One region of the Tessaracoccus sp. MC1627 genome, then DNA from elsewhere that is predicted to be linked to it. Evidence: riboswitches for the same ligand, from Rfam matches in the RefSeq annotation. Region 1 holds a riboswitch; the other holds the start of a gene.
The links. Region 1 has a riboswitch for thiamine pyrophosphate ahead of H5399_RS06200 (thiamine ABC transporter substrate binding subunit). Riboswitches for the same ligand answer to the same signal wherever they lie in the genome.
Positions count from the first base shown of each region.

Region 1 (7,309 bases):
CCGGACAGCTCGGTGGGGCGGCGCTGCTCGTAACCGGGCAACCCCACCAGCTCCAGCATCTCCGCCACCCTCGCGCGCTGTTCCTCGCGTGCCAGCCGCCCCAGCCCGTAGGCGATGTTCCTACCCACCGTCATGGTGGGGAACAGCTGCGCGTCCTGGAAGACGAGCCCGAAGTTGCGCTGGTGCACCTTGGTGCCGGCGAGATCCTGCCCCTCCCAGGACACCGAACCGGCCACGAGCGGCTCGAGCCCCGCGATGGCGCGCAGGAGGGTCGACTTCCCGGACCCCGACGGCCCCAGGAGGCCGACCACGCTTCCCCGCGGCACGGCCACGGATACGCCGTCGACCGCGACCGTGTCGCCGTAGCGCACGACGGCGTCTCGAACCTCGAGTGCTACCACGTGGCTACCTCCTTCGGCCGCACGCGTTCCGCGAGCGCCATGGTGATTCCCGCCAATACTGCCAGCAGCACCGAGGCGGCCAGGGCGAGCCCGTAGTTCTCGACGCCTGGGCGGCCGAAGGCCCTGAAGATCAGCACGGGCAGGGTGGGGTTGTCGGGACGCGCCAGGAAGGAGGTGGCCCCGAACTCGCCCAGCGACGTGGCGAACGCGAACCCGGTGGCCAGCCCGAGCCCGCGCGCCAGGTGGGGCAGCTCGATCCGTCGCAGCACCTGGAGCGGCGTGGAGCCGAGTGTCGCGGCGGCCTCCAGCTGCCGGGGATCGATGGCGCGCAGGGTCGGCAGCAGCGTCCGCACCACCAGCGGGAGGGCCACCACAGCCTGGGCGATGGGGATCAGCACGATGCTCGAACGCAGGTCCAGCGGCGGCCGGTTCAGCGTGATCAGGTAGCCGAAGCCGACTGTGACCGCCGAGACCCCCAAGGGCAGCAGGAACAGCCCCTCCAGGGCGGCCAGGGCGTGCCGACCGCGTCGGCGGCGCGGGCGCCTGGATGCCACCAACGCCACGAGCATGCCGAGCGTCAGGGCGATGGCCGTGGCGGTGAGCGCGGTCATGACGGTGGTGCGCAGCGCACCCCACACCCCGGCCCCGGGCCCGCCGACGTCGCCCAGGAGTGCGAAGTTGCCGAGGCTGAGCTGCCCGCCGACATGCAGGGAGCGCCACAGCAGGTTGGCCAGCGGGAGGCCCAGCAGCACGACGGCGACGGCCAGCGTGAGGCCGGCCGCCGGCCAGTCTGTGCGCAGCGCGAGCGGGCGGGCGGTCACCACGTCGGGCTGCAGGCGTAGCGCGCGCGTCATGCGGGCCTGGGCACGGGCGCTGAGCCAGAGTGTCGCGGTGACGATCACGAGCTGCGCCACGGACAGGGCCGCCGCCGCCGGCAGGTCCAGCAGTTGAGTGGTGAGGAACCAGATCTCCGTTTCGATCGTGCGGAACCGGGTCTCGCCCAGCACCATCACGATCCCGTAGGAGGAGGCGCTGAACAGGAACACCAGCGAGGCCGACGACAGCAGCGCGGGCGCCAGGGTGGGGAGGGTCACCGTCACCAGCACCCGCGCCGGGGACGCGCCGAGGGTGGCAGCGGCCTGCGTGAGCCGGGGGTCGACGCGGGCCCAGAAGGTGCCGACGGTGCGCACCACCACCGAGTAGTTGAAGAAGACCATCGCGGCGAGGATCGCGGAGGCGGTCCCGCCGAGGCCCAGCCAGCCGAGCAGCCCGTCGGGGCGCAACAGCGACCCGAACGCCACGCCCACCACCACCGTCGGCAACACGAAGGGGATGGTCACCAGCGCGCGGAGCGTGTCTCGGCCGCGGAAGCGGCGACGGTACAGCAGCTGCGCGCCGGGAAGACCGAGCGCGAGGCAGAGCACCGTCGACAGGGACGCCGAGCCGAGCGTGAAGCCCACTGCCCCCCACGTGCGGGGGGAGCCGAAGACCGACGCGAAGCCCTCAAGCGTCCAGGCCGAGCCGTCGTGGAGGCCGCGGGCGACGAGGCTGGCGGCCGGCCACGCGAAGAAGACGGCCAGGAAGGCGGCCGGCACCCCCGCCGCGACCGTCCAGCCCGCCCACCAGAGCCCGCGGCTCAACTGGTGGCGTCGGTCCACGCCCTGATCCACTCGTCGCGGTTGGCACCGATCTCGGACTGCGGGACGTCGATGGGCTCGTCGGGGAGCACCGCGAACTTCTCCCACTGCTCGGGGAGGGGAGTGTCGGGGACGACGGGGAACATGTAGAGGTTCTCGGGGATCGCGGCCTGCACCTCGGGGGTGAGCAGGAAGTCGATGAACTTCCCGGCCCCCACCGCGTTCTCAGCCCCGGCGATCACGCCCGCGTACTCGACCTGCCGGAAGCAGGTCTCCAGGAGCGCGACGGTGGTGGACTCGTCCCCCGCGACAGTGAAGGCCGGTGAGGTGGCGTAGGACAGCACGAGGGGCCGTGGCCCCTTGCCGTCGGCGCCGGAGAAGTCCGTGTAGTAGGCCTCCGTCCAACCCGAGGCCACCTTGGCGCCGTTGTCCATCAGCGCCCGCCAGTAATCCAGGTAGCCGTCGCCCTTGGCGCCGACCGTGGCGATGAGGAAGGCCAGGCCCGGCGACGACGAGGCCGGGTTCGTGACCGTCAGCAGGTCCTTGTAGGCGGGCTCGGCCAGGTCGTCGAGGGTCACCGGTAGGAGGAGGTCGTTGGCCTCGAACCAGACGGTGTCCGCGTTGATGCAGACGTCGCCGTAGTCGAAGGGGGTGAGGTCCGTGGCGAGGAACTCCTCGGGCAGCGACGCGGATGCCGGGGAGGTGTAGGGGGCGAGGACCCCCGCCTCGGAGGCCCGCGACGCGAACGTGTTGTCCACGCCCACCACCACGTCCCCGAGCGGGGAGTCCTTGGTGAGGATCAGCTGGTTGACCAGGGCGCCAGCGTCGCCCGGGGTGGTGTAGGTGACCTCGTAGCCGGTCTCCTCGGCGAAGCGGGCCTTCAGCTCGTCGGGCAGGGTGAAGGCGTCGTGGGTGAACACGGTCAGTGAGCTGGTCTCGGTGGTGGTGGCCGTCGGCGCTCCGGTGGTGGCGGGCTCGCCGCCTGCGCAGGCGCTGAGCGCCAGGACGGCTGCCCCGGCTGCGAGGGCGCGGCTGGTGCTGATCATGGTGGTTGTCTCCTTTCGGAGGCTCGGCCGGGCCGAGGAGATCTCACTCCCTACGCCGGTGCTAACCGGATCAGGTTTGAGGGTCTGCGGACTTCCCGCACTCTCAGCGCCCCGTGGCGCTCCCCTGTGTTGCCCCCAGCCTATACCGGCGGCAGGGGGCTCCTCCACTGGTCCGCGGCCGTGTGCAGTCAGTTGATCTCGGCGATCCTCGACATCGCGTCGCGGACCTGGCGTGCCCGCAGCTGCCCGATGCCCTCCACCTCGAGCAGCGCGCTCAGCGGGGCGGCGAACAGTTCCTGGATGGTGAAGCGGTCCACGAGCCTGGTCACCAGGGGCGCCGGCAGGCGCCCCACCTTGGTCAACAGGCGGACACCTCGTGTGGCGACCGCCTGCTCCATGTTGGGGTTGGGCCCGAAGCCGAGTCGCTGCGCGACCAGCGCCCCACTGAACAGCTCCTCGGTGGAGAAGTTGTGCAGGCGGGCCAGATCGAACTCGGCGGGATCCTCCAGGTTGTGCGCGTAGTCCTCCGTGAGCAACTCCGCGACGCCGTCGAACGCGGAGGCGAGCTCGGCGTGCTGCATCGCCACCATCCGGCCCTCGACCCCCAGGACGTCGGCGTGGAACTGCATCTCCGAGGACAGCCGGCGGGTCAGCTCCAGGCGGTGGACCACGTGGGCGAGATCGCGCAGGGTCACCTGCTCCCCGATCTCCAGGGCCGTGAACTGATCCATCAGGTCACCCAGCCGGGCGACCACCCGAGACAACGTGGCCAGCGTCTGGTTCGCCCTGCTGATCACCTGGGAGACGGTTTCGACGACGTGGCGCCGGCCGTCGAGGAAGAGCGACACGGTCGACATCGAGGCCGACACCGTCACCACCGGCACCCCGGCGGCCTGCGCGGTGCGGTCCGCCGAGCGGTGCCGGGTTCCGGTCTCCGCGGTGGGCAGGTCACCCGCCGGCACCAGGTGCACCCCGGCCGCGATGATCCGGGTGAGGTCCGTGGAGAGGATGATGGCGCCGTCGAGCTTGGCCAGCTCCCGCAGCGCCTGCTCGGTGCATTCCACACCGATCTGGAACCCGCCCGAGCACACCTGCGTCACCTTGGAGTTGTTGCCCAGCACGATCAGTGCGCCCGTGCGACCCAGCAGGATGCGGTCCAGTCCGGCGCGCAGTGGAGTGCCGGGCGCGAGGAGCTTCAGGTAGCGGCGAACGGTGGACTTGGCCAACACACCTCCTTGTGGATCAGCCCAGTCTAGGTGCGTGAGGGGCCACCCGCGTCGTCGGAGAGGCGAGCCCTCCGGTCGGTCCGCTTGACCGTGCGGCGGAAGGGCCGATCGTGCCACAGGATGGTGGCCACCATCACGAGGCCACCGACGGCGGCGAGCAGGAAGAAGACCATCCCGAGCGCCGGGTATCCGAGGAGCCGCGGGCCGACGTCGGCGAACATCAGGAGGGCGGCCGCGATCGTGATGGCCGCCAGGATGAGGGCCGTGGACAGCCGGTTGGCCACCTGCTGCAGCACCATCAGGACGCGGTTCTCGTCGAAGGCGTTGACGGTGAACGCCAGCTCCCCCTCCGTCAGGGAATCCAGCAGGCGGTTGGCGCGGCGGGGGAGCCGCTCCAGGAACTCCTTGCCCTCGATGGTGCCGAGCAGGGTCTGCCCGGCGCTGGGCTTCAGGCCGGCGGTGAGGATGGTGGGGAGGTTTGCCTGGATGGCCTCGATGGGGGTGAAGCGCGGGTCCAGGTGCTGCGTGGCCTGGTCCAGGTTGAGCAGTGCCTTGGCCACCAGGGTCATCTCCGCGGGTGGGCGGAGGCCGTGCACGCCGGAGACGCGGGCCAGCTGCATCAGCACGCTGCCCGCCTGGAGGTCCGCTCCCATGGACAGCGTCGCCGACACCAGGTGCGAGACGTCGTCGCGGAAGGCCGCCGCGTCGTACTCGTCGGTGGGGTGACCCATGTCGGCCAGGATGGTCGCGGCGCCCTCGCCGTCGCCTTCACCGATGGAGACCAGCAGCTTGACCAAGGCGCTCCGGAGCCGCCGTGGAAGCCGCACCACCATGCCGACATCGAGGATCGCCACCCGATGATCCGGCGTGAGGAACAGGTTGCCCGGGTGAGGGTCGGCGTGCAGGATGCCGTCGATCAGCATGGCGCTGAGCATGAAGCGGAACAGGGAGGCGGCCAGCCGGGCGCCGTCGACATCGAGCATCGCCAGCGGGCCGACGTCCGTGATCTTCTTGCCTGGGACGAACTCCATGGTCAGGACGTCGTCGGTGGAGTAATCCGCGATGTAGGCGGGCACCACGAGGTCCGGTTCGTCCTCGACGAGCTCCAGGAAGGTGTCGAGGTTGGCGGCCTCCTTGCGGTAGTCCAACTCGTCGGCCATGGACCGGCGGAACTGAGCGAGCATCTTGGCCGCCCCCAGGCGGGGGCCGATGGCGGTGTTGGCGTCGGCGAAGTCCGCCAGCTCGGCCAGCGAGGCCAGATCGCTGCGCACGCGTTCCCGGACGCCCGGACGCAGCACCTTGACCACCACGTCGCGGCCGGTGCGGGTGACGGCCCGATGGGCCTGGGCGAGCGAGGCTGAGGCGAGCGGGACGTCGTCGAACTCCGCGAACAGCGTCGAGACGGGGGCGCCCAGGGAGTCCTCGATGCGCTGCCGGATCTCCTCGACGGGGACGGCATCGACGTTGTCCTGCAGCCGGGTGAGCGCCTCGGTGTAGGAGGTGGGCAGCAGGTCCTGGCGGGTGGACAGCAGCTGGCCGAACTTGATGAAGGTTGGTCCGAGCTTCTCCAGCCCCTCGGTGAACTTCACGGCGTCCTCGGCCTGTGTGGCGTCGGGGGACTCGCCGGGTAGCGGAGAAGCGTCGGTGTTGAACGCCTTGAGGTGCCGGATGAGCAGTCCGCCGAGCTGGGTCATCATGGCGAGGTCTGGCATTTTTCTCCTGAGAGCGGCGGTCTGGCTCCACGCTACTGCTGACTGGCCCCCCGGTCGGGGTGAACCGGCTACGGAATCCTCCGTCAGCGAACCGTTTTGACCTTCACGCAGCGTCAAGGATTAGCGTCGAGCCATGACCGATGTTCAGACACTTATCCAGACCCTCGCCAGCACCGATGGCACCGCCCGGCGCCACGCCGCCCTCGCCCTGGGTGCCACGCGGGACGCCGCGGCCGCGCCGGCCCTCCTGGATCGGCTGCGGATCGAACGCGACCCCCGCGTCCGCGAGGACCTCACCTGGGCCCTTGTCCAGCACGCCGACGAGGCGGAGGCGGACCTGCTGGCCATGCTGACCAGCCCGGAGGCGGACCAGCGACGCGCCGGTGCGCACGTGCTCAGCAAGATCGGCGACCCTGCCCACTTCGAGAGCCTCCGTCCGCTCGTCGGCGACGAGCACGCCGACGTGGCGATCAAGGCCTACCGCGCTGTGGCCAACACCGGGCGCCACGAGGCGGCCGGTGCGCTGGCCGAGCGTCTGGGCGATGGTGATGCGCTGCAACGCGACGCCCTCACCACCGCGATGCACCGCCTGGGGGAGAAGGCCGTTCCCGCGCTGACGGCCGCCCTCGGTGATCCCGACGCCGAGGTGCGGGCCCACGCCGCGGAGGCGCTCGGCCACCTCGGCGGACCGCATGCCGACCCAGCGGTGGACGCCTTGGAGGCCTCCGCCGACGACGGCGACACCACCGTCGCGCTGCATGCGGTGTCTGCACTGGGGCAGCTCAGCGAGGTGTCCGACGGCGCCCTGGCGCGTATCGCCGACGGCGGTGACGCACTGCTCGCTCAGGTGGCTGGTCGCTTCCTGGCCGCCCGTTCCGAGTCCGCCAAGGCGAAGGCCTGACGGTCCGCCATGAGGCGCCGAGCGAGGAGCCGGGCGCGCTGATCCGGTGAGTCCAACTCACCCGCGACGGCGCGCCCGGCCTCCTGACCGTCGATTTGACCGAGCGCCAGCAGGGCCGCGAAGCGCACCTCCCGGTCCGGGTCCGAGAGGAGGGCCGCCAGCGCCCCGACGCTCGCGGGCGCCCGGATCAGGCCCAGCGTCTCGGCCGCCAGCGCCCTGACCAATGGTGCGGGATCCGACGTGGCTGCCAGAAGCGGCTCCACCGCGCCCGCGAGGCGGGCCAGCGAGGCCGCGACCTCATCCCTGACGGCGGCTCTGGGGTCGGCGAGGGCCCTGGTCAGCGCGTCCACCGCGCCAGGCCCGGCCACCTGTCCCAGGCTGAACGC
Region 1 is NZ_JACJGA010000002.1:229,305-236,613, forward strand. It holds gene H5399_RS06190 (ABC transporter ATP-binding protein) at 1-401, opposite strand, end outside; gene H5399_RS06195 (iron ABC transporter permease) at 395-2,059, opposite strand; gene H5399_RS06200 (thiamine ABC transporter substrate binding subunit) at 2,038-3,084, opposite strand; TPP riboswitch at 3,115-3,220, opposite strand; gene disA (DNA integrity scanning diadenylate cyclase DisA) at 3,273-4,310, opposite strand; gene H5399_RS06210 (AarF/ABC1/UbiB kinase family protein) at 4,337-6,022, opposite strand; gene H5399_RS06215 (HEAT repeat domain-containing protein) at 6,156-6,923, shown strand; gene H5399_RS06220 (HEAT repeat domain-containing protein) at 6,866-7,309, opposite strand, start outside.

Region 2 (7,309 bases), on a different contig from region 1:
GGCGCGCAACGTGGTCATCACGGACCTCGGCGACGAGCGGCTCGCACTGGCTCGACGCGTGGGGCTGAGCAGCACCGTCAACGTCGCCCGTGAGGACCTGGCGGACGTCTACGAACGCTTCGACATGCGGGAGGGATTCGACATCGGGCTGGAGATGTCCGGATCTGGCGCGGCGCTGTCGTCGATGATCGCGCACATGACCCACGGCGGCCGGATCGCGCTGCTCGGGACGCCGTCGAAGCCGCTCGAGGTGGACTTCACCACCATCATCTTCAACATGCTGACCATTCAGGGGGTCACCGGCCGGCAGATCTTCGAGACCTGGTACGCCATGAGCGCCCTGCTTCGCTCCGGGCTGGACATCTCGGGGGTCATCACGCACCGCTTCCCCGCAACAGGGTTCCGCGAGGCGTTCGATGTCGCGGCGGCGGGGCACGCCGGCAAAGTCATCCTGACCTGGGACGAGTGAGGAGCACCATGGCATTCATGGACCACATCCGCGGCGAGCTCGAACAGCTGCGCGCGGACGGGCTGTACAAGACGGAGGCGCCGCTGACCACTGCGCAGGCAGCGCACGTCGGGACACCGTCGGGCGAGGTGATCAACCTCTGCGCCAACAACTACCTGGGGCTGGCGAACTCGCCGGTGCTGATCGCCGCCGCCAAGCGCGCCTACGACAGGTGGGGCTTCGGCATGGCGTCGGTCAGGTTCATCTGTGGAACCCAGACGCTGCATCAGGAGCTCGAGGTGCGCCTGACGGCGTTCCTGCGCAGCGGGCCCGACGGTCACGACGGCTGGGACACCATCCTGTACTCGTCGTGCTTCGACGCCAACGGCGGCCTGTTCGAGACCCTCTTCGGGGCGGAGGACGCCATCATCTCCGACGAGCTCAACCACGCCTCCATCATCGACGGGGTGCGGCTGAGCAAGGCCGCCCGCTACCGCTACCGCAACCGCGACATGACCGATCTGCGCGCCCAGCTGGAGGCGTCGCGGGGGGCACGGCACCGCGTCATCGCCACCGACGGGGTGTTCTCGATGGACGGTTTCGTCGCCCCGTTGGACGAGATCTGCGCTCTGGCCGACGAGTACGACGCGCTGGTGATGGTCGACGACTCGCACGCGGTGGGCTTCGTCGGGGAGACCGGCGCGGGGACTCCGGAGCGGTTCGGGGTCATCGACCGCGTGGACATCCTCACCGGCACCCTCGGCAAGGCGCTCGGCGGCGCGTCGGGCGGGTACACGTCCGCGAGGCGTGAGGTGGTGGAGCTGCTGCGTCAACGGTCGCGGCCGTACCTGTTCAGCAACTCGCTGGCGCCGTCGATCGTCGCGGCGACAATCGCGTGCCTGGAGCTGCTGGAGTCGTCGTCGTCGCTGCTGGAACAGCTGGCCGAGAACACGGCGTACTTCAGGCGACGGATGGTGGAGGAGGGCTTCGAGATCCCGGAGTCAGACCACGCGATCGTGCCGGTGATGCTCGGCGACGCGGTGCTGGCGGCGAGGATGGCCGACGAGGTCCTCGCCCGGGGCGTCTACGTGAGGGCGTTCTCGTTCCCCGTCGTACCGAGGGGGGCTGCCAGGATCCGGACCCAGATGTCGGCGGGACTGTCGCGGGCGGACTTGGATGTCGCGGTGGAGGCGTTCGTGGCGGCCCGCGCCGCCGTCGGCGACGCTCACCCCGCCTAATCCGCGGATACGGTCCCCCAGTGACGGGCCCCACGCTCAGACCACCACCGGGACACCGCCACAACGGGCACTTCTCCGCGGTCAGCGGGGCGGGAAGGGCGGCTGGTAGGCTCGCCGACGCCGGGGTGCCCCGAAGTCGGGGCTGAGAACACACCCGCAACACCTGATCTAGGTCGTGCTAGCGAAGGGAGCCACCTCTCATGACCAACCCCACACCCTCAACACCCGACGCCACCAAAGCCAGCGACGCCTCTACCCTCGGACCGACGAGCGCCATCCTCACCGCCGTCCGCGCCGCCACCCCGCTGGTGCACTGCATGACCAACACCGTGGTGCCCGAGATCACCGCCAACGTGCTCCTCGCCGCCGGCGCCGCCCCCGCCATGATCGACCTCCCCGAGGAGGCCGCCATCTTCGCGACGGTGGCCTCAGCCCTACTCATCAACGTCGGCAACGGGCTCTCCGAGCAGCACGAGGGCATGCGGCGCGCGGCGGCGGCCGCCGACGGCGCCGGCACCCCCTGGGTCCTGGACCCGGTCGCGGTCGGCGCCCTCCCGGTGCGCACCCAGCTCGCCCGCGACCTTCTCGCCCACCGCCCCACCGCCATCCGCGGCAACGCCTCCGAGATCCTCGGCCTCGCCGGGGCCAGCGGCGGGGGTCGCGGGGTGGACGCCACCGACGAGGTGGAGGCCGCCGTCGAGACCGCCCGCGAGCTGGCCGCACAGACCGGCGCCGTCGTGGCCATCTCCGGGCCCGTCGACGTCATCGTCAGCCCCACCCGCACCACGCGCGTCACCGGCGGCGACCCGCTCATGCCGCTGGTCATCGGCACCGGGTGCGCGCTGGGCGCGACTGTCGCGGCGGCCCTTGGCGCCACCCGGGCCGACGGCCCTGCCCCGCACGCCTCCCACGACGCGGTCGTCGCCGCCCACGCCCTCTTCGGCGCCGCGGGCCTGGCCGCAGCACGCGAGGCCCGCCACCCGGGCAGCTTCCGCACCGCCTGGCTCGACGCCCTTCACGCGCTCACCCCCGACGAGGTCGCCGCCCTCATCACCGTCGAGGAGCAGCCATGACGCAGGCCACGCCAGGCCTCGCCGACGGTGTGGACTGGCGCGTCTACTACGTCACGGACACCGCGATGTCGGGTGGCCCAGCCCACGTGCCGGGGATCGTCGAGCAGGCCATCCTCGGCGGCGCCGGCGTGGTGCAGATCCGCGACAAGGAGCTCCACGGCACCGAGTTCCTCGCCCTGGCCCGCGCCTGCGTCGACGCCCGTGACAGGGCGTTCGACGCCACCGGACGCACCACGGCGCTCGTCGTCAACGACCGCCTCCACGCCGCCGAGGAACTCGGCCTCCACTTCCACCAGGGCCAGGACGACGGCGACATCAGCCAGGCCCGCGCCCGCCTCGGCCGCGACCTTCTCATCGGTCTCAGCATCTCGACCGAGGCCGAGCTGGACGCGGAGCTGAGCGACCTCACCGCGGACGTCCTCGGCCTCTCGCCGCTCTGGGCCACCCCCACCAAGACCGACGCCGCCCCCGCCCTGGGCCTCGACGGCGCCGCCCGCCTGGTCCTGCGCACCGCGGGACGGGCCAAGACTGTCGCCATCGGCGGCATCAACGCCACCAACGCCGCCGTGGCGATCGCCACCGGGGTCGACGGCATCTGTGTGGTTTCAGCCCTCACCACCGCACCCGATCCCCGAGCGGCCGCCGACGAACTGCTCGCACTCTGGAGAACCCGATGACACGCACGTCCACCCCGAAGATCGCCCTCAGCATCGCCGGCTCAGACCCCAGCGGCGGCGCCGGCATCCAGGCCGACCTCAAGACCTTCACCGCGCTCGGCGTCTACGGCGCGGCGGCGCTCGCTGGGCTCACGGTCCAGAACACGCAGGGCGTCCGCCAGGCCCGCCCCGTGGACCCGGCCTTCGTCCGCGACCAGATCCTCGCCGTCTTCGACGACCTCCCCGTCGCCGCCACGAAGCTCGGCATGCTCTCCAACGCAGCCGTCGCCAACGCCGTCGCCGACGTCCTGGAGGAACGCCGCGACGACGCGGGCCTCATCATCCTGGACCCCGTCATGATCGCAACCTCCGGCGACGCGCTGCTCACCGACGACGCCATCGACGTGGTGCGCACCCGCCTGCTCCCCCTCGCGGACCTGGTGACCCCGAACGTCCCCGAGGCGGCCGTCCTCCTGGACCAACCGCCCGTGACCGACACCAACGGCCTCATCCGCCAGGCCCGGCAACTGGTGGCGGCAGGAGTGCGCGCCGTCCTGGCCAAGGGCGGGCACCTCACCGACCCGGAGCTCACCGACGTCTTCGCCCACGGCACAGAGTTGGCGCTGCTGACCGGCCCGCGCTTCAACACCCGCCATACTCACGGCACCGGCTGCACGCTCAGCTCCGCCATCGCCGCCGTCGCCGCCCGCCGCGGCGACACTCGCGCCACTGGCGTGCGGCTGGAGTCGGTGGAGGAGGCCCGGGACTACCTGATGCGCGCCCTGGACTCTGGCTCGCGGTGGACCCTCAGCCGCACCCCCCACTCGGGCCACGGCCCCGTCGACCACCTCGTGGGGCGCGCCGAGGTGGGGTTGTGAGCATCGACTGGGCCCCCGGCCCGTTCAGCACCCAGGCGTGGGAGGCCACCTCAGCCATCCGGGCGCGCATCGACCGTCTCCCACTCCTCACCGAGCTTGCCGACGGCACCCTGGAGCCCCGCCGCTTCGTCGAGTACCTCGGCCAGGACGACTTCTATCTCCGCGGCTACACCCGTGCGCTGGCCACGCTCGCCTCCCGCGCTCCCACCTCCCGCGAGGCGGCCTTCTGGGCCCGGAGCGCCGGCGAGGCCGTGGAGGCGGAGGTCCTCATGCACGACGCCCTCTTGGCCGACGACCGCCTCCGCGACCTTCCGCGCCCCGCCGTCGCATCCCCCACCACCCGGGCCTACGTCAACTCCCTGCTGGCGGCCACCGCCTTCGAGCCGTACGCGGTAGGGGTGGCGGCGGTGCTGCCCTGCTACTGGGTCTACGCGGACGTCGGCGCCACCCTCGCCGACAGGGCCGCCCACCTCGACGGCCACCCCTACGCCGGCTGGGTGGCCGCCTACGCTGACGCGGCCTTCCAGCAGGTGACGCGCGAGGCCATCACACTCCTCGATGAGACGGCTGCCTCAAGCGACGGCGCGACCCGCGAGCGGATGCTCACCGCCTTCGTCGACGCAACCTGGTACGAGGAACAGTTCTGGGCACGGGCCTACGCGCTGGAGGTCTGGGAAGCCTGAGAATCAGGCGGCCGTGCGCTGCGCCGAGCCTCCGGCCAAGGCCCTGCGCATGGCCCGCACCTGATCGAATCCGATCACCCACCCCGTCATCCGGACGCTGCGGTAGAGCGGCGTCTGGAGCAGATCGCCCTGCGCGTCGTACACCTCGGGAAAACCGCGATCGCGGCGCATGGCGGCCTCGAAATGCCCGATGTGGCGATCCGCCTCCTCCAGATACCCCTCCAACCGGGTGGACCGAAAGAGCAGCAGGAGTGTCTTGATGTACTCCATGCCCCAGAAGCTCCAGATCGAGTCGCCACCGTAGTTCGGCACCGCGAAGCGGACCACGGCAAATTGGCGATGCGACCGCCGCTCCTGTTGATATTTGATGGCGAAGGGGTGCGCAATCCCCTCGGCGCGAATGTAATCCACGGACCTCTCGAAATAGTGCCGCTCATCAGGCGACTCGGGATCCAGGAAGCGGGTGGCCAGCACGATGAGCCAATCCGAGGAGTAGAGCCGTCGAGACGTTCCCTCAGCGGAAAGGTCCTCCAGGAAATGTCCGTCATCGTCGAGCCAGAACGTGTTGAGGATGCGCGACTTCAGCCGGGCCAGGAAATTGAGGTCCGTGGGGATGAGGCCCAGGTCCATGGCGAGGTGGGTGGTCTTCCAGAAGACCACGTTGTCGTAGAAGGACGATTCACGCTTCACGATGTCCTTGGCGCCGGACATGGTCACCGACGGATCGATCAGGCCGAGGTCCTCGTCGAACACGCGGCGACGGTAGCCCAGGTAGTGGCGGATCAGCGCGCCCCGGTAGGTGTCGAGCAGCAGCGCCGCAGCCTCCCGGGTGCCGAGCACCGACTGCTCCTCGCCGTAGCTCGCCGCCCGAGCCGGTTCTCTGCCGAGCAGCGCGCCGAGCGCGTACAGCATGCCGTAGAGGGTGTCTGACGGGTAGGAATGGAAGTTGACGCAGGTCGCCTCCCACGGCCCAATCGGGACGATGGTGGTGGCGAGGTCATCGGTCTTGTCGAAAACACCGAGCGCGTAGGCCAGCGTCTGCAGATAGACAAGTTGCCGGTCACGCCACTGATCGTCGGTGGCAGGCAGCTGGGTGTCCAGCGTGGGGTAGTAGAACACGCCGAGATTGCGGACGGACAGCGAAGAGAAGTGGTCTCCCGAGATCAGCAACAGTTTGGACGGATCGAAGCGGAGCCGGTAGATCTCCTCGATGATCCGATCCACTGACGCACCCCTTCCCGTCCGGGGACGCAACGAGTATCGGCTGGCGAGGATGTGAAAGGCGTTCTTTGCCATCCCGAACACCCTGTAGCGGAGGCCTGTGCGCACCCTCAGCCTGGCGTTTGAGTCGATCGCCTCGATGGCGTTGAGTCTCATCTCCGCCACATATGGACGGCGAACGATCGACAACCTGCTGAAGGGATCAGTCATCATGGCCATCAGCGACCCGACGCTCATCGCCCCGAGAAGGACGTAGAGCATCATCATGGCCCCATCCTAGGGATCCGAGTGGGGGGCCGGGGTGGTCGCCGAGCGCACGTCGTCGTCGTGCGCCCCGCGATTGCGCGGCGCCCATCCACCTCCCCCGCCGGCCACGGGACGATGTCCGCACCCCGGAGGGTTGCGACTTTCTACCGCCGCTCAACTAATGTTTGCGCCATGCCAGATATCGCGCAGCCTGGACGGCCGTTCCCCGCAGACGAGACTCCCAACACTGATACCCGCACATACGGACCCGCCTCCACCCCGACGCACCCCCTCGCCACGGCACCCGTCGGCGCCCCACCGTTCTCGGTCGACGGCTTCGTGCGAGAGTTCCTGCACGAGCTCAACACCAACCAGGGTGTGACCCTCTCGGGCTCGAGCGTCAACGACCAGTACCTCGCCCTCGCCAGCACCGTCAAGAACTACCTGATGGCCCGCTGGCTCGAGACCAAGCGCACCACGCGCGAGGCGAAGGTCAAGACCATCGGCTACCTGTCCGCCGAGTATCTCCTCGGGCGGCAGCTGGGCAACGCGCTGCTCGCCACGGACCTGAGCGACATCGCCAAGCAGGGTCTGGAGCTGTGCGGGATCGATCTCCCCACGCTCCGCGCCCAGGAGGTGGAGCCAGGCCTCGGCAACGGCGGCCTCGGCCGCCTCGCCGCCTGCTTCATCGACTCCATGGCCACCATGGACGTCCCCAGCATCGGCTACGGAATCCGCTACGAGTACGGCATCTTCCGCCAGACCTTCGTCGACGGGCGACAGGTCGAGCAGCCCGACACGTGGCTGGCCCTCGGCTCGCCGTGGGAATTCCCGCACCCCGAGGCCAGCGTCCAGGTCAATTTCGG
Region 2 is NZ_JACJGA010000001.1:699,056-706,364, reverse strand. It holds gene tdh (L-threonine 3-dehydrogenase) at 1-469, shown strand, start outside; gene H5399_RS03105 (glycine C-acetyltransferase) at 487-1,686, shown strand; TPP riboswitch at 1,798-1,893, shown strand; gene thiM (hydroxyethylthiazole kinase) at 1,887-2,759, shown strand; gene H5399_RS03095 (thiamine phosphate synthase) at 2,756-3,436, shown strand; gene thiD (bifunctional hydroxymethylpyrimidine kinase/phosphomethylpyrimidine kinase) at 3,433-4,293, shown strand; gene H5399_RS03085 (TenA family protein) at 4,290-4,976, shown strand; gene H5399_RS03080 (hypothetical protein) at 4,980-6,464, opposite strand; gene H5399_RS03075 (glycogen/starch/alpha-glucan phosphorylase) at 6,636-7,309, shown strand, end outside.
Region 2: linked by a shared signal. The riboswitch ahead of thiM (hydroxyethylthiazole kinase) and the one ahead of H5399_RS06200 (thiamine ABC transporter substrate binding subunit) in region 1 are both predicted to bind thiamine pyrophosphate.